2 regions of the Flavonifractor sp. An91 genome follow, and region 1 is predicted to be linked to the other one. Evidence: a T-box and tRNA genes for the amino acid it is inferred to sense, from the RefSeq annotation. Region 1 holds a T-box; the other holds one or more tRNA genes.
The links. The T-box of region 1 lies ahead of B5G42_RS03975 (valine--tRNA ligase). A T-box ahead of a tRNA ligase gene usually reads a tRNA of that ligase, here a tRNA-Val.
Positions count from the first base shown of each region.

Region 1 (11,597 bases):
TCCTCCGCTATTGCCGCCGCGGCCAGCATGGGTTAAGGAGGGAACAAACCATGAATGCAAGAAAACAACTGATGGACGGTCTGTTCTATCAGAACCCCGTTACCGTCCAGCTGCTGGGTATGTGTTCCACCATGGCCATCACCACCACTCTGTTCAACGGACTGGGTATGGGTGTGTCCGTGCTGGTGATCCTGACCCTGGCCAATATTATCATCGCAGCTCTGCGTAAGATTATTCCCAACAATATTCGTATTGCCTGCTTCATCGTGGTCATTGCCGGTTTCGTGACCATCGTGGACCTGATGCTCCAGGCATTCGTACCTGCTCTGTCGGCCAGCCTGGGTCTGTTTATCCCTCTGATCGTGGTAAACTGTATCATTCTGGGTCGTGCCGAGTCCTTTGCCTACAAGAACGGCATCGGCGCTTCCGCCATGGACGGTATCTTCCAGGGCCTGGGCTATACCATGATCCTGGTAATCATGTGTGTGGTCCGTGAGTTCCTGGGCAACGGCACCATCATGGGCGGCCTGCTGGAGATCGGCAAGGACGGCAACCTGGCCTTCGGCCTGGGCACTGCCGCCGGCATTCGTATCCTGCCCGAGGGCATCCCCGCTCTGGGCATGATTCTCCCTGTGGGCGGCTTCATCACGCTGGCCGTGCTCATCGCTGCCATGCAGTACATTCTGAACAAGCCCAAGAAGGGCGAGAAAAAGACTGAGGAGGTGGCCAAGTAATGGATTGGGCAAACCTGTTTACCGTGGCCCTTGGCGCCATCCTGGTCAATAACTTCATCGTGGCCCAGTTCCTGGGTATCTGCCCCTTTATGGGCGTGTCCAAGAAGGTGGAGACGGCCTCCGGTATGGGCCTGGCCGTTATCTTCGTTATGGGTCTGGCTTCCGCTATCTGCTGGCCCATCAATGAGCTGATTCTGGTGCCCCTGGGGCTGACCTTCATGCAGACTGTGACCTACATCCTGGTCATTGCCGCCCTGGTGCAGTTCATCGAGATGTTCCTGAAGAAGTCCATGCCCTCCCTCTATGAGGCCCTGGGCGTGTACCTGCCCCTGATTACCACCAACTGCGCCGTGCTGGGCGTGGTGCTCCAGAACACCCAGAACAGCTACGATTTTATTACCAGCGTGGTATATGGCGTCACCGGCGGTATCGGCTTCCTGCTGGTCATCGTGATCTTCGCTTCCATTCGTGAGCGGATGGAGTTCTCCAAGTGCCCCAAGGCCTTTGAGGGCTTCCCCATCGCCCTGATGGCCGCCGGCCTGGTGGCTCTGGCCTTCATGGGCTTCTCCGGCCTGAAGGTCTTTGGTTAAGGGAGGCGGATGAATCATGGATATGAATACTGTTATCTTTGCCGTTGTGGTCCTGGCTGTGCTGGGCGCCATCTTCGGCCTGGTCCTGGCCATTGCCGCCAAGGTGTTCGCCGTTGAGGTGGACCCCCGGGAGGAGGCCATTCTGGGCTGCCTGCCCGGCGCCAACTGCGGCGGCTGCGGCTTCCCCGGCTGCTCCGGCTATGCTGCCGCTGTGGTGAAGGGCACTGCTCCTGTCAACGCTTGTGCTGCCGGCGGTGATGCGGTTGCCGCTCAGATCGGCGAGATCATGGGCGTGGCTGCCGGCGCCTCCGTCAAGATGATCGCTCAGGTCCACTGCACCGGCTGCGGTCAGAACTACAAGCAGTACAACTATGTGGGTCTCCACGACTGCGTGGCCGCCTCCAAGCTGCCCGGCGGCGGCGACCTGGGCTGCTCCTACGGCTGCCTGGGCCTGGGCTCCTGTGAGAAGGTCTGCCCCTTCGACGCCATTCACGTCATCGACGGCGTGGCCAAGGTGGACGAGGAGAAGTGTAAGGCCTGTAACAAGTGCGTGGACGTTTGCCCCCGCCACATCATTGCTCTGGAGCCTTACAAGACCAAGCGTCACGTCACCATTCCCTGCTCCTCCCATGACAAGGGTGTGTATGCCCGGAAGGTGTGCGACAACGGCTGTATTGGCTGTTCTCTGTGCATGAAGAACTGCCCCAAGGAAGCCATCACCATGGTCAACAACCTGGCCGTGATCGACTACGAGAAGTGCATTGGCTGCGGCATCTGCGCCCAGAAGTGCCCCCGCAAGCTGATCACCGTGGATGGCAAGGTGCCCGAGGTCAAGCCTGCGGCGCCCAAGGCTGCCCCTGCTGCCGCCGCCGCCCCCAAGGCGGAGGCTCCCAAGGCCGAGGCCCCTGCCGAGCCCAAGGAGTAATTCCAAATACAAAAAACAGGACCTGCTTTCGCAGGTCCTGTTTTTTGTTGCTCAGGTGCTTAGTGCTGGCCCAGCTGGAAGGAGGCGCACTCGGTGGAGGCGCACTTGGTGGCGTTGGGCTCGCAGCAGCCGACCTTGATCTCATTCAGGGTGCAGTAGTTCTGGCCGCCGCAGTGATGGGCACAGTTGGTGACGGAGCACTTGATGCTGTTGTTAGGGGTCTGGTTCATTGCAAATTCCTCCTTGTTACCGTGGTACGCTCCTAGTATGGGCGGAATGGAGGAACTCTATGCAGGTATGTAGTAAAAAAATCTGCCAAAAGGGGAGAGTAGGTGGAAAAACAGAGGAGCAAAGCAGCTTAATTCTGTGTGGGATCGTCCTGATCTGCCGTTGTTTCCACATCGTCCACCACAGTGGGGATAAACTGGGGAGCAAATTTGCCCTTGCCGCGGTTTTTCACATAAAAGAAGCCGATGGTGGAAAAGACCACAGCGCCAATAAAATTCACGAACAGATCCTTCATGGTGTCGATAATGCCGATGTCCAGATAGCCGCCCAGCCCCAGAGATTGCTGGGCGCCGTCGGCAGTGACCACAATCACATCTGTAATATGTTTGATGGAGACAGGGTGATTGCCTCCGGTGGGGTCCAGCATCACCGAGCCAATGGAATTGACCACGGTATCCTTCTGCATATCCAGCAGGAAGAGCTGGTCCATCGAGAACTCAAAGAACTCCCAAAGCACGCCGATGGTCATAGAGAAGCAAAAGGCTACCACAGCCAGATAGACCGGAGAGAGGCTGAATTTTAGTTTTTCATTCCGGTTGAGGATGTCCAGCAGAGAGAAGCCGATGGCAGCGCACAGGAAACCGTTGAGGGTATGAAGCATGGTGTCCCAGTAGGGATACTGGATGTAGTAGGCTTGGATCTCACCAAGGATTTCTGCGGCAAAGATGAAAAGTAAGATGATAATTTCCAGCGTGTCCGGAATCTCCACACGAATGGTGCGCTCCAGGAAGGAAGGCAGCGTAAAGAGAAACAGGGTGAGAACACACAGAAACACGTTCTCAAAATTACCCTTGAAGGACTGGGCCACGATGGCCACAATAACCAGGGCCCGGAGAATGATATAGACTGCGGTCACACCGGGTTTGGCCTTTACCTCTTCTTTCAGCGCCTGTCGGCGCTGTCCCTTGGGGTGATGCTCTTTTTTCATGTTGTTACCTCCTGACCGACAGCGGGAAGTTGGGCCGCAGACAGCTCCCGATAGAGCTGGGCGGAGTGGGGCAGGGATTCCTGCTCATCCGGGCGCAGGGGCCGGACCGCTTTGGCAGGGGAACCCATCACCAGGCTGCCCGGCGGGATTACCGTGTTCTGGGTGACCAGCGCCCCGGCCGCCACCAGACTGCCTGCACCGATGACGCAGCCGTTGAGCAGGATGGCGCCCATACCGATGAGGCATCCGTCTTCTATTGTGCATCCATGGAGGATGGCGCCGTGGCCTACAGTTACATCCCGACCGATGACAGTGGGAAAGTCCGGGTCGCCGTGGACCACCGCCTGGTCCTGCACGTTGGAGCCTGCGCCCAGGCGGATGGAGCACTCATCGCCCCGCAGAACCGCGCCGTACCAGATGCTGGCGGCGGGGCCGACAGATACCTTGCCCACAAGGGTGGCATTGGCGGCGATTCTGGCCTCCGGGTGGAGCTGAGGAACATGGTTATCCAGAGAATGGATCATAGAAAGTGGGGCCTCCTTATCCGGATATATGGTATGCACACCATTATAGTCTGCCCCACATCAGCCCGCAAGTCAAATCTGCGGCACTGGCGCATAGACTGGGGTGGAGGTGAGCGCATGGAACTCAAACGCAATCAGATTACAGTAGGGGAGCTGCTGGACCATCCGGGCAGCCGGGCGGTGCTTCAGCGCCGGTTCCCTATGCTATTCAAGCATCCCATCCTGGGGGCTGCCCGCTCCATCACCCTGGAGCAGATCCTCTCGGTAGCCCAGGCTTACGTATCCCAGAAGAAGATTGACGAGACTCTGAATGACCTGAGACGGGCATGAGGGACGCCCCCTTTCAGATACAAAAATCTGAAAGGGGGCGTTTTTCACGCTGGCTTTCGTCGGAACAGCCGGACATACCAGCGTAGAGAACCGGTATCCCGTGTTCGGCGCAGCAGAAGGGCGGTGAGTACCGTATCTACGCACAACAAAGCCGCAGCGGGTGGTGTGGCCCAGGTTGGAATGGCGGCAGCCAGCCAGGCAATCGTTGGATGGAGCAAATAATAGAGGGCCAGAGTCAATGCGCCCCAGTACAGGGAGAAACGGAGGCAGATGTGCCGGCCCAGATGCAGGGGCAAATGGGAGTAATCCCAGAAGGACACCAGAAAGACTTTTTCATAAAAAAGACCCGCCAGAAGCTCTGCCGCCGTACAGATCAGAACCGCGGCGGGGAACAGCAGAAGCGGCTGGGCCCGCACACACTCCGGCAGCAGGAGCAGACCCAGCGCGCCCAACCCATAGACCGGGCAGATGGGAAGAAGCAGGCGGCACTTCCGGTCCTGCTTGGATTCACCACTCAGCCGGGCATAGCCTACCTCGATGAGAAAGCCGACAAAGCTATAAATTAGAAAGATCCAAAACAGCGACATGGCATAGCCTCCTTTGCTTTTTAGTGTGGGCATAACCTGAGCAAAGGATACCCTGTCAGTCTTTACACAGAGCCGGGCAGATTGAACGGCGTAGATGTCAAGGAGGAGTGGGAAAAAAGTAGGAAATTTGTCCATTCTGCTCTTGCCGGAACGGGGGGGAATATGATACGATAGAAAAAATTCAAAAGGGGAAATGAAGCGTCATGCGGCATTTGATCGACTTTGGAGACCTGTCAAGGGCGGAGTGGGATTCCCTGTACCAGCGGTGCAGTGATATTATGGACCACCCCGCCGATTTTATGGACGCCTGCCGGGGGCGGGTGATGGCCAGCCTGTTCTATGAGCCCTCTACCCGCACCAACTTTTCCTTCCAGACCGCCATGCTGCGGGTGGGCGGTACCGTGTTCGGCTTTGCCGATCCTAAATCTACCTCAACCGCCAAGGGCGAGACCCTGAAGGACACCATCAAGATGGTGTCCGGCTACGCCGATGTGGTGGTCATGCGTAACCCCAAGGAGGGCGCAGCCAAGGCCGCTTCTCTTTACTCTGATGTACCGGTGATCAACGCCGGCGACGGCGGCCATATGCACCCCACCCAGACCACCGCCGACCTGACCACCATCACCCGCCTGCGGGGCGGTGTGGACGGTCTGTCCGTGGGCCTGTGCGGTGACCTGAAGAACGGCCGTACCGTTCACTCCCTCATCAAGGCCCTGGCCAAGTTCAAGGGCATCAAGTTTTTCCTCATTGCTCCCCGTGAGCTGGCGGTGCCCGAATATATGCGGGCCTTCATGCGGGAGAATGATATGTGGTTTACCGAGGTCACCGGCCTGGAGGCCGTCATTCCCCAGCTGGATGTGCTCTATATGACCCGTATCCAGCGGGAGCGCTTTGTGGACCCCCTGGAGTACGAGCGGTGCAAGGGCATTTACGTCCTCACCCGCCGGAAGCTGGACCGGGCCCGGAAGAACCTGCTGGTGATGCATCCCCTGCCCCGTGTGGACGAGATCGCCATCGACGTGGACGACGATCCCCGGGCGGTCTACTTTGAGCAGGCCCGCTATGGTATGTATGCCCGTATGGCGCTGCTCACCGACCTGGCTAATCAGGACCGTATGAGCCCCGGCGCGGTGGAGATCGGTACCAAGCCGGTGTGCTCCAACCCTAACTGCATCACCCAGACCGAGCACTACCTGCCCCCCCTGGTGAAGCAGAACGGCGGCGTGGATTGCTGCGCTTACTGCGACAAGGAACTGCGGTAAGCCAGAGGCTTGACATTTTCCCGAAAAGTGCATATACTATGTCCCAAAGGCTAAGATGGGAAGGAGTACCCCCGCGAAAGGTACAGAGAGGAGCCGGTTTGGTGCAAGGCTCTCCGGCGGTGGGGGGAAGGTCGTCCCAGAGCTCTGCCCCTGAACCACAGTAGGGGGCGGCGGAATCCTCCCGTTACAGAGGCAATGAGTGTCCTCATTTGAGGAAATTCAGGTGGTACCGCGGACTAACAGGTTCGCCCTGAGCAACAGCTTGGGGCGAACCTTTTTTGCCCCGAAAAGGAGTGTAACAGATGAAGAAAGAACTTCCCAAGGTCTATGAACCCCAGGAGGTGGAGGGCCGCGTCTACGAGATGTGGGAGAAAAACGGCTGCTTTGAGGGCCACCGTGATCCCGATAAAAAGCCCTTCACCATCGTCATGCCGCCCCCCAACGTCACCGGCCAGCTCCACATGGGCCACGCCATGGACTCCACCCTCCAGGATATCCTGATCCGCTTCAAGCGGATGCAGGGCTACGCCGCCCTGTGGGTGCCCGGCACCGACCACGCCGGCATCGCCACCCAGATCAAGGTGGAGGAGGAGCTGCGCAAGAACGAGGGCCTGTCCCGCTACGACCTGGGCCGGGAGAAATTCCTGGAGCGGGTGTGGGACTGGAAGCACAAGTACGGCAACCGCATTGTGGAGCAGCAGAAGAAACTGGGCGCCTCCTGCGACTGGTCCCGGGCCCGTTTTACCATGGACGAGGGCCTCAGTAAGGCTGTCCGCCATGTGTTTGTCTCCCTGTACAAGAAGGGCCTGATCTACAAGGGTTCCCGCATCATCAACTGGTGTCCCCACTGCGTTACCGCCCTGTCCGATGCCGAGGTGGAGTATCAGGACAAGCCGGGCAACTTCTGGCACATCCGCTATCCCATCCAGGGGGAGGAGGGCCGCTATGTTATCGTGGCCACCACCCGGCCCGAGACCATGCTGGGCGACACCGGCGTGGCGGTCAATCCCAACGACGAGCGGTACAAGGACATTGTGGGCAAAAAGTGCATTCTGCCCCTGGTGGGCCGTGAGATGCCCATTGTGGCCGACGAGTATGTGGACATGGAGTTCGGCACCGGCTGCGTGAAGATGACTCCCGCCCACGACCCCAACGACTTTGAGGTGGGCCTGCGGCAGAACCTGGAGACCATCCGTGTGTTGGACGACAACGGCAAGGTGGTGGAGGGCTACGGCCGCTACTCCGGCATGGACCGCTACGAGGCCCGGAAGGCCATTGTGGCCGACCTGGAGGAGCAGGGGTATCTGGTCAAGGTGGAGCCCCACCAGCACAACGTGGGCACCTGCTACCGCTGCCACAACGACGTGGAGCCTCTCATCTCCGCCCAGTGGTTTGTCAAGATGAAGCCCCTGGCCGAGGAGGCCCTGCGGGTGGTCAACGAGGGTGAGGTCAAGTTCGTCCCCGACCGCTTCTCCAAGATCTACACCAACTGGATGGAGAACGTTCATGACTGGTGTATCTCCCGCCAGCTGTGGTGGGGCCACCAGATCCCCGCCTGGACCTGCCAGGAGTGTGGTCACATCACCGTGTCCGAGGACGATCCCACCGAGTGCGAGCACTGCCATTCCCACAACATCAAGCAGGAGGAGGACGTGCTGGACACCTGGTTCTCCTCTGCCCTGTGGCCCTTCTCCACCCTGGGCTGGCCTGAGGAGACCGAGGACTACAAGTATTTCTATCCCACCGACGTGCTGGTCACCGGCTACGACATTATTTTCTTCTGGGTGGCCCGCATGATCTTCTCCGGCTGTGAGCATACCGGCAAGCCCCCCTTCCACACCGTGTTCATCCACGGCCTGGTGCGGGACGACAAGGGCCGCAAGATGTCCAAGTCCCTGGGCAACGGCATCGACCCCCTGGAGATGGCCAACCAGTACGGCGCCGACGCCCTGCGCTTCAACCTGGTCACCGGCAACTCCCCCGGAAACGATATGCGCTTCTACACCGAGCGGTGCGAGGCCATGCGCAACTTTGCCAACAAGATCTGGAACGCTTCCCGCTTCCTGATGATGAACCTGACCATCGACCAGTGCCAGCTGCCTGAGAAGCTGGAGCTGGAGGACAAGTGGATCCTGTCCAAGCTGAACAGCGTCATCCCCGAGATCACGGAGAATATGGAGCGTTACGAGCTGGGCGTGGCCGCCCAGAAGGTGTACGACTTCATCTGGGATTCCTACTGCGACTGGTATATCGAGCTGACCAAGACCCGCCTCCAGGGCGAGGACGAGGACTCCAAGGTGCGGGCTCAGCAGGTGCTGTGCTATGTGCTCACCCAGATCCTCAAGCTGCTCCATCCCTTTATGCCCTTCATCACCGAGGAAATCTGGCAGGCCCTGCCCCATGAGGGCGACTACCTGATGCTCCAGCAGTGGCCGGAGCACCACGCCAACCTGGACTTCCCCGAGGAAGAGAAGGCTATGGAGCTCATCATGGACGCCATCCGGGCCATCCGTGCCCGTCGGGCCGAGATGAACGTGCCCCCCTCCAAGAAAGCGCAGCTCACCGTCTCCACCCTGGAGCAGGCTGTGTTCCACCAGGGCACTCCCTTCCTGAAGCGTCTGGCCTATGCCAGCGACGTGAAGGTGGTGGAGGCCACCGATACGGTGGACGCCCAGGGTATGGTGACCATCGCCACCCATGCGGCCCGGCTGTATCTGCCCCTGGCTGAGCTGGTGGATCTGGAGAAGGAGAAGGCCCGCATCCAGAAGGAGCTGGACAAGAACCGCAAGGAGCTGGACAAGCTGGAGACCAAGCTGAATAACCCCGGCTTTGTAAACAAGGCCCCCGCCCAGGTAGTGGAGGCCGAGCGGGAGCGGGCGAATAAGCTGAAGGCTCTGCTGGTCAAGCTGGAAGAATCTGCGGCTGCGCTGGGCTGATAAAATTCTCGAAAAACAGAGAAACGCCGCCATCGAACGCGGATGGCGGCGTTTCTGTGCCCATATTGTCATACTTTGTTACACAACTGTGGTTGTGCTCCAGAGCAGAATCGGATAAAATGTACAGTAATATTGTACGGCCCAGTTTGACCCAGGCCGTGGAAAGGAGGTTGGAGCGTTGAAAAGACTGATCCCATTGCTGGCGGTACTGCTGCTGCTGGGCGGATGTACCGGGTCCTGTCAGGATACCGGGGCGGTATCTACCGCGCTGCCCAGTGCCGCATCCACGCCTGAGGTGGAGCAGAGCGCCGAACCTACCCCCTCCGCGGAGCCTTCACCTACCCCCACGGCCCAACCCACTGTTATGCCGGAACCTACGGCCTCTGTGGAGCCGGAGCCCTCTGCGGAGCCTTCGCCTACCCCCACGGCCTATGACGGACCTAACGATGAGGAGGTATTGTCCGCCTACCGGGCGGCGGTGCAGGCCTTCTGGTGGTTCCAGGTGGAGCCCCTGCCCTTTGATGAAACGGACAGCCGCGAGGTAGACGGTGCCACCTATTATCGGGTAGACTATCCCGGCATTGACAGCACGGTCAGCCTGCGGGGTTACCTCAAGAGCCTCTTTTCCGACGATCTGGTGGAAAAGCTGCTGCCTTATGACGGAACCCAGTATGTGGACATCGACGGCGTCCTCTACGTCCAGGACGGCGGCCGGGGCACCGACATTACCAGAGGCGCCGAGACCGCCCAGGTCCTGCGGGACGGAGACCCAAACCGCTGTACCGTCCGGGTGACGGTGGAAGTGCTGGACCCGGAGCAGGACGGCGCGGTGGTGGATACCCTGACGTTTGACTTCCCCTACGAAAAAGTGGGGGAGAAGTGGATCTTTACCGATTTTTCCCTGGTCCGGTGAGTCCTTCGACAAAATATATACCCCATCTGTGATAGGATCGCAGTATACCAAAAATTGGTATACTGCGATTTTTTTGTACAGGGGGGATATGCCATGGCAGTGACCTGCAAAGCAGAGAATCGGGCGCTGTACGCGGCCATTGACGGCGAGGTGGACCACCACCGGGCCAGACAGATTTTAGGCGAGTTGGTACGGCAGATCGACCTGACCATGCCCCGTCATCTGACGGTGGATCTGGGGGGCGTCAGCTTTATGGATAGTTCGGGGATCGCCGTACTGCTGCGGGCCAGCCGACGGATGAGCGAGCTGGAAGGGACCATGGAGGTGGTCCATGTGCCTGAGCAGGCAGGCAAGGTGCTTCGGGCAGCCGGGCTGGACCGGTTGATCAAATTTGAATGACGGAGGAAGTACATAATGAAACCGATGAATGAGGCCACGGTGGTCTTTCTCAGCCGGTCGGCCAACGAGGGCTTTGCCCGTACCACGGCGGCCTGCTTTGCCGCTCAGCTGGACCCCACCCTGGAGGAGATCAACGATATCAAAACGGCGGTGAGCGAGGGAGTGACCAACTGCATCGTTCACGCCTATCCGGACAAGCTGGGGCCGGTGCAGATGCGGCTGCGGCTCTTTGAGGACCACACCCTGGAGATCCAGATCAAGGATAAGGGCGTGGGCATCTCCGATGTGGAGCAGGCCCGACGCCCCATGTTTACCACCGGCGGAGAGGAGCGCAGCGGTATGGGCTTTACCATTATGGAGAGTTTTATGGACGGAGTGAAGGTACGCTCCACCCCGGGGAAGGGAACGGTGGTGACCATGCGCCGCAGGATCTCCCGCCGGCTGGGAGGGGCGCAATGAATGTGGCGGATACCCCCGACCTGCTGGAGGAGGCCCGCCGGGGGGACAACGAGGCCTGCGCCAGGCTCATTGAGGAGAATGGTGGGCTGATCTGGTCCATTGTGCGCCGCTACTACGGCCGGGGGGTGGAGCCGGAGGACCTGTATCAACTGGGCTGCCTGGGCTTTGTGAAGGCGGTGCGGGGCTTCGATCCCGCCTTTGGCTGTCAGTTCTCCACCTATGCCGTGCCCAAGATCGCCGGTGAGATCCGGCGCTACCTACGGGATGACGGCGCTATTAAAGTCAGCCGCGGTCTGAAAGAGCGGGGGATGGCCATCCGGGCGGCCAGGGAACGGCTGTCGGTATCCCTGGGCCGGGAACCCACCTTGTCCCAGCTGTCCGAGGCCACCGGGCTGGAGCCGGAGGAGATTGCCGCCGCTGAGGAGGCGGGGCTGCCGGTGGCCTCCCTCCAGATGGAGACGGGGGACGGCCTGACCCTGGAGAGTGTGTTGGGCACCGAGGGTATCGAGGAGGGTATCGTGGAGCGTGAGGCCCTGCGTACCGCCATCGCCGCCCTGCCTGACCGGGAGCAGCAGGTGATCCTGCTGCGCTACTACCGGGGCATGACTCAGGACCGGGCGGCCCGGGTGCTGGGGGTGAGCCAGGTCCAGGTATCCCGCATTGAGCGCCGGGCGGTGGAGCGGCTGCGAAAGAAACTGGAGGAGTGAGGGATGCGGACAAGC
Region 1 covers NZ_NFHA01000004.1:53,804-65,400, reverse strand. The annotation lists gene B5G42_RS04025 (RnfABCDGE type electron transport complex subunit G) at 1-36, shown strand, start outside; gene rsxE (electron transport complex subunit RsxE) at 51-734, shown strand; gene rsxA (electron transport complex subunit RsxA) at 734-1,324, shown strand; gene B5G42_RS04010 (RnfABCDGE type electron transport complex subunit B) at 1,347-2,249, shown strand; gene B5G42_RS04005 (DUF1540 domain-containing protein) at 2,309-2,479, opposite strand; gene B5G42_RS04000 (hypothetical protein) at 2,608-3,465, opposite strand; gene B5G42_RS03995 (gamma carbonic anhydrase family protein) at 3,462-3,989, opposite strand; gene B5G42_RS03990 (hypothetical protein) at 4,107-4,319, shown strand; gene B5G42_RS03985 (putative ABC transporter permease) at 4,364-4,906, opposite strand; gene pyrB (aspartate carbamoyltransferase) at 5,110-6,168, shown strand; T-box leader at 6,212-6,424, shown strand; gene B5G42_RS03975 (valine--tRNA ligase) at 6,471-9,104, shown strand; gene B5G42_RS03970 (hypothetical protein) at 9,283-10,017, shown strand; gene B5G42_RS03965 (STAS domain-containing protein) at 10,111-10,416, shown strand; gene spoIIAB (anti-sigma F factor) at 10,432-10,875, shown strand; gene B5G42_RS03955 (sigma-70 family RNA polymerase sigma factor) at 10,872-11,582, shown strand.

Region 2 (11,597 bases), on a different contig from region 1:
GAACGCTCTGCGCTCCGTCCGGGCGGAGTACCCCGATCGCCAGCTGACGGTGCTCTTCGGCTGCACCGGCGGCAAGGGCATCGACCGCCGGGAGGGCATGGGCAACGCCGCCGGCGAGTGGGCCCACCGGATCATCCTCACCGAGGACGATCCCGGTCCTGAAGAAGTGGAGGACATCTGCGCCGACATCGGCGTGTTCCTCAAGCGGTGGAATAAGGACTACACCGTCATCCCCGACCGGGAGCGGGCGGTGGAGACCGCCATCCTGGAGGCCCAGCGCCCCGCCGTGGTGCTGCTGGCGGGCAAGGGCTGCGAGACCGCCCAGAAGCGGAAGAACGGCCCCGAGCCCTGTATCCCAGATGGAATCCTGGCTCGCCAGGCTTTGGATAAGTATGACCGTGACCATGCTGAATAAGGCTTTTGCCGCCGCGGGCGCCGCCGCCTGGGGCGGCTTGCCGTTTTCAGAACTGGCGGAGGACATGACCCCCGAGGCCATCGCAAAGGCGGAACAGCTGTGTCCCAACCCCCGCACCGTGCTGGTGGCCGCCTTCCCCTACTACGCCGGGGACCGGCCTGGCAACCTGTCCCTCTACGCCCGTGGGCGGGATTATCACCAGGTTGTTACCGGGAAATTGAATACTATTTGTGATATTTTGCGAGAAAAATACCCGAATGGGGTATGTTTGCCCGCTGCCGACAATTCCCCCCTGCCGGAACGGCAGGCTGCCTGGCGATGCGGTATCGGCCTGCGGGGGAAGAATGGGCTGGTGATTTTGCCTCCCTACGGCAGCTATGTGTTCCTGGGCACCATCCTCACCGATGTGGAGCTGGACCTGCCGCCCCGCACGCCGTCCGCCCACTGTGTGGGCTGCGGCAAGTGCCTGGCCGCCTGTCCCGGCGGCGCCCTGGGAGAAGATGGGGTAAATCTGTCCCGCTGCCTGTCCGGCCTGACCCAGAAGAAAGGAGAACTGACTGGGGAAGAGGAGGCGCTGGTGAAGGCCCATCCCCTGATCTGGGGGTGCGACTGCTGTCAGCGGGCGTGTCCTTATAACGCCTCTCCCGAGTTGTCTCCTTTACCCGAGTTCCGGGAGGATCTGGTGGATGCCCTGGACCGGGCCGATCTGGAGGGACTGACCAACCGGACCTTTCGGGAGCAGTATGGCGGCCGGGCCTTTGCCTGGCGTGGGCCTGCCCCTTTGCGGCGCAACCTGGAATTGAAAAAGAGTGTGTAACAATCCCCCCGCTCCGGAACTTCCGGAGCGGGGGGATTGTTATTATCGGGGTGAAATGGGCTTCAGACTGCGGGCCAGCAGGTCGTCCATATAGCGGCACAGGGTTTGATCGGGGATATCGGGGCATTCCATGGTGATATGGGTATATAGTCCAATCAGGGCGGAGGAGAACATCACGCCCTGGATCACCGCATCCAGCTCGTTGACGTTGCGCTGCTCCAGCTTGCGGCGGAGGCTCTTCACAATGTCTTTTTTCCAGCGGTACACAAACATAGGATCTCCGCGGTTGCTCAGCAGGACCCGGTACCAGTCTAGGTTTTCCCGGATATGCGTAATGGTGCGCAGGGCGGTGTCGGTGGCGCTGCTGTGGTCCATGATGTCGGGCAGATTACGGCAGATTTCCCACAGGGCGGAGAGCAGCCGGTCCTCCACACCCTGCAATACTGCAAATTTATCCTCAAAATAAAGGTAAAAAGTGGAGCGGGCTATACCGCATACTTGGCAGATGCCGGCAATGCTTACGCCGTCGATACCGTCCCGCTGGTAAATTTCCAGAAAGGCGGATTCAATATCCTGAATAGTGCGCTGGCGGTTCAGCGTCCTGCGGGGGGGCATATCCATCAACTGCCTCTCATTAGAAATCAAAGAAGGTTTGCGGATCTGCTGCAAAATAGGGGGTACTTTGCTTAAATTATTATTATATTTGACCAAGAATAAAATTGCAACAAAAAATCGGAGGGGAATGGACACTTTGCCTCCGTTTGTTCAGTTACTGTACGGTAGATTTTTGTGTGATGTGTATAAATAGAGGTAGTTTATGCTATCTTTTTCACACAGAACAAACAGAAAAAGGAGGAGCTGTTATGAGCCAAAGACCTGTTCTTACCCCGGAGGAGCGGGCGCTGTCTTACGCCAAGTACTATGATCTGCCCATTACTCCCATTCCCCAGGAGAAACTTGCCATCTTGGAGGGCGGCCCTATTGATCCCTCTCTGGCCCTGAAGATTGAGGATCGCAACGATTTGTTCCTGCCCGGCTATCTGCCCTGTGAGACCGGCTACTGTGTGATGCCAAACGGTACCGGCTATCTGGCCAACCGCACTGAGATGCCCGGCGTCACTCCTGAGATGTTTGAGTGGTGGTTTGCCTGGCACGGCCTGAACGATATGCGCTACCGCATCTGGGACCCGGAGGACCACTTCTACGCCCGTCAGCAGAATCCGGACAAGGTGCTGGACCCCAGCGTGCCTATGCGGGAAAAAACTTGGGGCACCGTTCACCATGTATTGGAGGACATAGGAGGCGGTCCCGACGAGCTGATCCTGAACTTCCGCTATCCCCATGAGCTGGGATACGACGAGTCCAAAGTTGGTACCCCCGCCTGCGCCACTATGATGTGCGCCAACGGCCATGGACCGGTACCCGGCCAGGGTGTGGCCGCCATCATGACCCACATGGTTAGGGAGATCGAGGGCGGGATCGAGCTGCGTTCCCGCTTCTGGATCGGCTACGGCCTGGTGGACGGCCAGGTGGTCAAGCTGCTGCCCGACGGCGTCAGCGTGCCCCCGGTGGCGCCCATGGGCCTGTTTGCCCATAATCTGAAGGAATTCGGCCATCTGGCCGCCATCCTGCCCTCCCTCTACGCCGAAGAGAAAGACCGCTGGTAAGCGGAACAGACGGAAAAGGAGAAGAATTATGTGTAAGAAGAAAGATTTTCCTGTAGTAATGAATGTATTTCTGGCCTTTTTCATTACCCTGGCGGTGACCATCTTCAACCTGGCAGTCAACAATAACCTGAATGTTCCCGCCCTGGTGGTTGGTATGGTTTACGGTTTCTGCCTGAATCTGACGCTGGAGACGCTCATTGACCTGCCTGCCTTTGGCAATTTCTTTGTCAAGGCCTTTCACCTGAAAATGGAAAGTATCGGAGCATACTTTGTGCGGATCTTTTTCATCGTGCTGCTGCTGGTGCTGCTGATGAGCTCCATCCTGATGTTCTGTGAAGTGGGCTTTCTGCTGGGTACGGGGTTCTTTGGTTTTTGGATCACCAAAGTGCCCGCTATCTTCCTGGTGGCCTATATAACCGCGCTGATCTTCTTCCCCCTGTGTATCAAGGGCGCCCAGGCGCTGTGCACCCGGGACTGAACTGCATACATAACCGTCAGCCCCTCCGTTCGGTACGGAGGGGCTGCTTTTGTCCATAAAGCTCCTCCGGCAGGCGGAGGAGACGTTGGAACGGCTTGCCTGCCCGCTCCGATACCGGGGCGGGCAGCCGCTGTGGGTGGCCTGGTCCGCCTTGTCTGACTGAATGGTATCGCCAATGCCCCAGGGTTAAGCGGTCTCCTTCAGTGGTGGACATCTTGTCCAGAGGGGGACAGACCACGTTCTTGGCAACAACAAGGGCGCGCTGCTGATGCAGCGCGCCCTTGCCGGCATGGAACTTTACTTCTGCAGACCCTGCGCAAAGTTCATGAAGATCTGCGCCACTTCCGCGCGGGTGGCGGTGCCGGTGGGATCCAGAACGTTGCCGCCCTTGCCGGACAGCAGCCCGGAGCCTACCGCCCACTCCATGGCCTCAGCGGCCCAGGAGGAGGTATCGGCGCCGTCGGTGAAGGTGGTCAGGTCGCCCTTGGCGGACACGTCATACTCCTTGTACTCGGCATAGCGGTACAGGATGGTGGCCAGCTGCTCGCGGGTTACGGTGTCGTTGGGAGCAAATATGGTGTCGCTGTAGCCCTTGACGATGCCTTTGGAGGTAGCCCAGTTCACAGCGTCGGTGTACCACACGCCGCTCTCCACATCGGTGAAGGACAGGGTGGCGTCGGTCTCAGGCTGGCCCTCCAGCCGCCACAGGATGGTGACGATCATGGCACGGTTGGTGGTCATGAGGGGGGCAAAGGTGGTGGTGGAAGTACCGTCCATCAGCTTGTTGTCATAGACGTACTTCACAGCCTCATAGAACCAGTCGTCGGCCTTCACGTCGGTGAAGGGCAGGCCGGTGTCCACGGGGGTATCGTCCTTGGTGAAGGAGGCCTCCACAGTAACGGCAGAGGCGGGCATGGTGAAGGTGTACTTGCCGTCGCCCTTGTCGGTGAGCTTGACCTCATCGCCGTTCTTGTCGGTGACGGTGAGGGTATCCAGCTTGTAGCCCTCGTCAGGCTTCACGGTCAGGGTGACGGTGAGGCCCTTGGGGGCGCGGGTGCGGCTGGGAGTTACGGTGCCGTTATCGCTGTCCTCCACGGTGATGGCATAGGAGGTAGAGGGAGTGGTAGCATTCTCCAGAGCCTGCATGGCATCCTCCAGAGCGGCCACAGCAGCGGTCACCTCTTCAATGGTGGCCAGAGGACTGCCACTGAGGGCGTGGGCATAGACCACGGCCTGGAACAGGTCGCCTTCCAGCCCGGTGCTGGTAAAGTCCAGCCCCTCCTCCGTCACGATCTCCTCTGCCTTGGCCAGCAGATCGTTCAGAGCGGTTTTATCCACAGTCTGGCAAACCAGGAATTCCTGAATGTCATATTGGCTGCCGTTGAAGGCTACGCCCTGGAATTTGACATAGCGGGCGCTGAAGCTTTTTTCTGTACATATTATACAATAAAAATTTTTTCTTTTAACCGCCGCCAACGTAAGGAGCGGCACAACAAGACCGGGGGGCGAGCGGATCATAGCCGCGGCCTGTGGGACAGTTATCTGAATGTTCGGAAAGAGGCGGCAGGAATTCCGCCGGCTGATGTGCTTGTACGGATAGGGCGTGATCCATCCTACCATGATAGTTTCAGACAGATGCGGAAGAAAGCGGCCCAGAGAATAGAGGCCTGTGAGGAAGTGCGGGAAATTTAGTTGGACACATTCATATATGGCGTTATCCGTGACAGTGATTCTTCCACCCAACCGGCGGACTGATTGCGCAGCTTCTCGCGGTGTGTGGCTTCAGGAAAACGGCTGGAGAGGAACCGGCGCGCTCTTTGCCCGGGGTGATGGCCGCCTTGCCCGGGACGGGAAATGGGCATCCTCCGCCGGTAAAATATGCCTCTTGACGGCGTTTTCTATTTTATAAGGTAGCGGCGGTATATCGTGCCGCCTTAACTTTGATGAAAAGGTTAAAACCTTTCTTTTCTGAAAAAATAAAATCCCCCAAAGCCTTGCGGCTTCAGGGGATTATTCTGGTGGACGATACAGGACTTGAACCTGTGACCTCCCGCACGTCAAGCGGATGCTCTACCAGCTGAGCTAATCGTCCGAACAGCATGGACTATTATAGCGAAAAGAAAGGTGCTTGTCAACACTTTTTTGAAATTTCTCTTTTCAAGGCCGGAAAGGGCTGGTATACTGAGGAAAACGCCGTGAACAAGGAGGAAATGGTATGGCAGGACGGGTGGTTCTCATTACCGGCGGCAGCCGGGGCATCGGCGCGTCGGCGGCCCGGCGGTTTGCCGCCGGGGGGGACCGGGTGGTGGTCAACTACTGCCGCTCCAGAGAGAAAGCGGAGGCTCTGGCGGAGGAGATCGGCGGCTGGGCGGTCCAGGCCGACGTGTCAGACTCGGTCCAGGTACGGAATATGGTTGACAATGTGTTGGATAAATTTTGTCAACTTGACATTCTGATATGCAACGCAGGCATTGCCCAGCAGAAATTATTTGGCGATCTGACGGACGAGGATTGGCGGCGGATGTTTGCCGTTAATGTGGACGGAATGTTCTACACCATCCGGGCGGCGCTGCCTCATTTCATTCATCGCAAGGCGGGAAAAATTTTGACTTTGTCCTCTATGTGGGGACAGGTGGGAGGTTCCTGCGAGGTGGCCTATTCTGCCGCAAAAGCTGCTGTCATCGGGCTTACAAAGGCTCTGGCCAAGGAGGTTGGGCCCTCTGGGATCACGGTGAACTGTGTGTCTCCCGGGGTCATTGATACCGAGATGAACGGCAACCTGGGCCCCGAGGATCTGGCCGCTTTGGCGGAGGAGACCCCCCTGGAGCGCATCGGCCGGCCGGAGGATGTGGCGGAGGCCCTGTGGTATCTGGCTTCCGACGCTGCAAACTTTATCACGGGACAGGTTTTGTCCCCCAATGGCGGACTGATTATCTGAAAATGCCTGCCTACGTTCATAAATTGTTCATACTTCACACAAGGGCTGCCTGCCAAGGGGCGGCCCTTGTGCATTTTTGAGGTTGACAATTTCCGGCGACACGCATATAATTGTCAACAACTTCTTGAAGGAGGAATGAACGATGAAAAAGTCTCGCATCCTGTCTCTTGCGCTGGCGGGTGCGCTCAGCTTCTCCATGCTGGCCGGCTGCGGCGGCGGCACCGAGGGCGGCTCCGCCAATACCCCCGCCGGTGGCAATGAAACCACCAGCGGCAACACCGAAGGCACCATTCAGATCGGCGGCATCGGCCCCCTGACCGGCTCCGCTGCTGTTTACGGCCTGGCCACCAAGCAGGGCGCCGAAATCGCCATTGAGGAGATCAACGATCTGGGCGGCCTGCAGTTCTCCCTGAATTCCCAGGACGACGAGGGCGACATTGAGAAGGCTGTTAACGCCTACGGCAAGCTGAAGGACGACGGCGCCAAGATCATCTACGGCTGCACCACCACCAACCCCTGCGTGGCCGTGGCTGCCGAGACCTATAACGACCGCTACTTCCAGCTGACTCCCTCTGCCTCTTCCACCGACGTGACTGCGGGCAAGGACAACGTGTTCCAAGTGTGCTTCACCGACCCCAACCAGGGCGTGACCGCCGCCAACTATATTAAGGACAACAACCTGGGTACCAAGGTCGCTGTCATCTACAACAACGGCGATGCCTACTCCACCGGCATCTACAACTCCTTCCAGGCCACTGCCAAGGAGATCGGCCTGGAGGTTGTGACCGTTCAGACCTTCCCCGATGACACCAACACCGACTTCAACGTGCAGCTGTCTGCCGCCAAGGACGCCGGCGCCGATCTGGTGTTCATGCCCATCTACTACACCCCCGCTTCCCTGATCCTGTCCCAGGCCAAGAGCATGGGCTATGAGCCCACCTTCTTCGGCTGCGACGGTATGGACGGTATCCTGGACCTGGAGGGCTTTGACAAGAGCCTGGCCGAGGGCCTGATGCTCATGACTCCCTTCAACGCCTGGGGCGAGGACGAGCGCACCAAGACCTTCGTCAGCGAGTATGAGGCTGCTTACGGCGGCATCCCCAACCAGTTCGCCGCTGACGGCTACGACTGTATGTACGCCATCTATGAGGCCTGCACCGCTGCCGGCGTTACCGCCGACATGAGCGCCGAGGAGATCTGCGAGGCTCTGATCGCTCAGTTCACCTCCAGCGACTTCAGCGTGGACGGCCTGACCGGCACCGGCATGACCTGGTCTGCCAACGGCGAGGTCTCCAAGGCTCCCGTGGTGGTCAAGGTCGAGGGCGGCGTGTACGTCACCCAGTAAGTGCATCAGCTTCCGCTGACATAGAAAATGAAAGCGGGTTGCCGGGGGGACCCGGCAGCCCGCTTTTCCCCATGTATCCCCAATCGGATGTATGGTGGAAACATCGGCAGCCCGCAGGACCGCCGATGTTTCTGCCATACACAGAACAGAGAAAACAAGTAGAGAGGTGAATGGTTTGAGCTTCCTCAATAATCTGATCACCGGTATCAGCCTGGGCAGCGTCTACGCCATCATCGCCCTGGGCTACACCATGGTGTACGGCATCGCAAAGATGCTGAACTTTGCCCACGGCGACGTCATCATGGTGGGCGCCTATGTGACCTTCTTTGCCACCGGCAGCTTTAATCTGCCCCCTGTGGTGGGCGTACTGCTGGCTGTGGTGGTATGTACCGTCCTGGGCGTCGTCATCGAAGGACTGGCCTACAAGCCCCTGCGTCAGGCGTCCTCCCTGGCGGTGCTCATCACCGCCATTGGCGTCAGCTATTTCCTGCAAAACGCCGCCCTGCTGCTGTGGGGCGCCGATCCCAAGGTGTTTACCCCCGTCATCCCTGAGGGCTCCCTGCCCATCTCCGGTGTGAACATCACCTATGTGTCTCTGGTTACCGTACTGGCTTGCATCATCATCATGCTGGCCCTCACCTGGTTCACCAGTAAGACCAAGATGGGCAAGGCCATGCGGGCCTGCTCCGAGGATAAGGCGGCCGCTCAGCTCATGGGCATCAACGTCAACCGCACCATCTCCATGACCTTTGCCATCGGCTCCGCTCTGGCCGCCATCGCCGGTGTGCTGCTGTGCTCCAGCTACCGGACTCTGATGCCCACCACCGGCTCCCTGCCCGGCATCAAGGCCTTTACCGCTGCCGTGTTCGGCGGCATCGGCTCCATCCCCGGCGCCATGCTGGGCGGCATCCTGCTGGGTATCATCGAGACCTTTGCCAAGGTGATCAATACCAACATCTCCGACGCGGTGGTCTTTGCGGTGCTTATCATCGTGCTGCTGGTGAAGCCCGCCGGCCTGCTGGGCAAGACCGTCCGCGAGAAAGTGTGAGGTGAGGGATATGAAGAAATTGACTTCCGGCCGGAAACGGCTGATCAACAACACCATCACCTACGCCATTGTCATTGCGGCCTTTGTGATCCTTCAGGTGCTCAATGCGGGCGATATGCTGTCCTCCTCTCTGCAGGGCCAGCTGGTGCCCATCTGCGCCTATATCGTCATGGCTCTGTCCCTCAATCTGGTGGTAGGTATCTCCGGTGAGCTGAGCCTGGGCCACGCCGGATTTATGAGCGTGGGCGCCTTCTCCGGCGTAGTGACCGCCATGTCCCTCCAGGATGCCATTCCCAACGGAGCGGTCCGCCTGGTGGTGGCCATGATCGTGGGCGCGGTGCTGGCTGGTATTGCCGGCGTCATCGTGGGTGTGCCTGTGCTCCGTCTGCGGGGTGACTACCTGGCCATCGTGACTCTGGCCTTCGGCGAGATCATCCGCAACATCATGAACGTGCTCTATGTGGGCGTGGATAAGAACGGCCTCCACTTCTCTCTGGAGAATGAGATGGCCCTCAACCTGGAGGAGGGCGGCAAGGCCATCCTGAAGGGGCCCATGGGCTTCACCACCAACGTGAAGCTGGCCTCCTTCACCGCCGGCTTTATCCTGGTGCTCATTGCCCTGACTGTGGTGCTCAATCTGGTGAACAGCCGCTCCGGCCGGGCCATTATGGCCCTGCGGGACAACCGCATCGCCGCCGAGAGCGTGGGCATCGGCGCTACCAAGTACAAGCTGATGGCCTTCGTTACCTCCGCCGTTATGGCGGGCGCCGCGGGCGTGCTCTACGCCATGAACTTCTCTTCCGTGGCCCCCAAGAAGTTTGACTTCAACACCTCTATTCTGGTGCTGGTGTTCGTGGTGCTGGGCGGTATCGGCAACATCCGCGGCTCCATCATCGCCGCCGCTTTCCTCACCTACCTGCCCGAGCTGTTGCGTGCCATCAACCTGGATGAGTACCGGATGCTGGTGTACGCCATTGTGCTCATTCTGGTGATGATCGCCACCAATAACCCGGTGATGCGCGGATTCTTCAACGGCATCAAGGAGAAATTCCGCAAGTCGCCGGAACAGCCGGCCGAGAAGGGAGGCGTCAGCCATGAGTAAACCCAAGCGTCCCGAGACCAAGCTGGTCCCGGTGCCCAGTCCCAATATTATCCCCGAGCGCGACATCAAGCAGACCCCCATCCTGGAGTGCCAGCACCTGGGCATCGACTTCGGCGGCCTTACCGCCGTGAATGAGTTCAACATGGCCATCGGCCGCACCGAGATCGCCGGCCTCATCGGCCCCAATGGCGCCGGTAAGACCACCGTGTTCAACCTGCTGACCAAGGTGTATCAGCCCACCCGGGGCACCGTGCTGCTGGAAGGCATTGATACCCACAATATGTCCACCGTTCAGGTGAACAAGGCGGGCATCGCCCGTACCTTCCAGAACATCCGCCTGTTCGACAACCTGACGGTGGAGGACAACGTAAAGATCGGCCTGCACAACCATGTCCGCTACCCCATGTGGAGCGGTATCCTCCGTCTGCCCAGCTACTGGAAGAAGGAGAAGCTGGCCCATGAGAGCGCTCTGGAGCTGCTGAGCATCTTCGATATGCAGCATCTGGCCAACGCCAAGGCGGGCAGCCTGCCCTACGGCGCCCAGCGCAAGCTGGAGATCGTCCGTGCCCTGGCCACCAACCCCTCTCTGCTGCTGCTGGACGAGCCGGCGGCGGGCATGAACCCCTCCGAGACCGCCGAGCTGATGGACAACATCGTCAAGATCCGGGATACCTTCCACATCGCCATTCTGCTCATCGAGCACGACATGAATCTGGTTATGGGCATCTGTGAGGGTATCTGCGTGCTCAACTTCGGCCAGATCATCGCCAAGGGCACCCCCTCGGAGATCCAGAACAACCCGGAGGTCATCAAGGCCTATCTGGGCGACCAGAAGGAGGTATAAGCCATGGCGGTATTGCTGGACGTCAAGAACATCAACGTGTACTACGGCGCCATCCACGCCGTGAAAGACATCTCCTTCCACGTGGAGGAGGGGGAGATCGTCACCCTCATCGGCGCCAACGGCGCCGGTAAGACCACCACCCTCCAGACCGTCTCCGGCCTGCTCCACACCCGCACCGGCTCCATCGAGTTTATGGGCAAGCCCATTCAGGCGGTACCCGCCTCCAAGCTGGTGGCTCAGGGCCTGGCCCAGGTGCCCGAAGGCCGCCGGGTGTTCCAGCAGATGACGGTGGAGGAGAACCTGGAGATGGGCGCCTTTACCCAGCCCAACTCCACTATTGCCCCCAACCTGGAGCGGGTGTACGCCCAGTTCCCCCGGCTGAAAGAGCGCCGCAAGCAGGTGGCGGGCACCCTGTCCGGCGGCGAGCAGCAGATGCTGGCCATGGGCCGTGCCCTCATGTCCAACCCCAAGCTGCTCATGCTGGATGAGCCCTCCATGGGTCTGGCTCCCATCCTGGTGGAGCAGATCTTCGACATCATCAAGGAGCTGCACAAGGCGGGCACCACCATTCTGCTGGTGGAGCAGAACGCCCAGATGGCCCTGAGCGTGGCCGACCGGGGCTATGTGCTGGAGACCGGCCGGGTGACCCTGACCGGTCCGGGCCGGCAGCTGCTGGCCGACGAGGCGGTGAAGAAGGCCTACCTGGGCGGTTAAGCCCCAATAAAACGAGAGAGAAAGCGCGCTGCAATTTGCAGCGCGCTTTTTTTAAGAAAAGCTATGGCGGAACTAAATTTAGTGTGGTAAAATGATGTGGTAAATATTGGAATGTCTGGAAGGGGAGGGATATGCAGCGAGCATATTCTTCCGGACCGCGCTGTCTGAAACAGGCCCTGACAAACCGGCCAGAGCCGTTTTGGAAGAAACCGCCCTCCATGCCGGAGCG
Region 2 covers NZ_NFHA01000005.1:7,824-19,420, forward strand. The annotation lists gene murE (Mur ligase family protein) at 1-415, shown strand, start outside; gene B5G42_RS04600 (epoxyqueuosine reductase) at 393-1,232, shown strand; gene B5G42_RS04605 (TetR/AcrR family transcriptional regulator) at 1,275-1,853, opposite strand; gene B5G42_RS04610 (DAPG hydrolase family protein) at 2,096-2,899, shown strand; gene B5G42_RS04615 (hypothetical protein) at 2,958-3,377, shown strand; gene B5G42_RS04620 (S-layer homology domain-containing protein) at 3,675-4,715, opposite strand; tRNA gene B5G42_RS04625 (tRNA-Val) at 5,394-5,469, opposite strand; gene fabG (elongation factor P 5-aminopentanone reductase) at 5,593-6,315, shown strand; gene B5G42_RS04635 (ABC transporter substrate-binding protein) at 6,458-7,660, shown strand; gene B5G42_RS04640 (branched-chain amino acid ABC transporter permease) at 7,836-8,708, shown strand; gene B5G42_RS04645 (branched-chain amino acid ABC transporter permease) at 8,719-9,810, shown strand; gene B5G42_RS04650 (ABC transporter ATP-binding protein) at 9,803-10,654, shown strand; gene B5G42_RS04655 (ABC transporter ATP-binding protein) at 10,667-11,368, shown strand.
Region 2: it encodes a tRNA-Val, which carries the amino acid that the T-box ahead of B5G42_RS03975 (valine--tRNA ligase) is inferred to sense. The anticodon was not compared.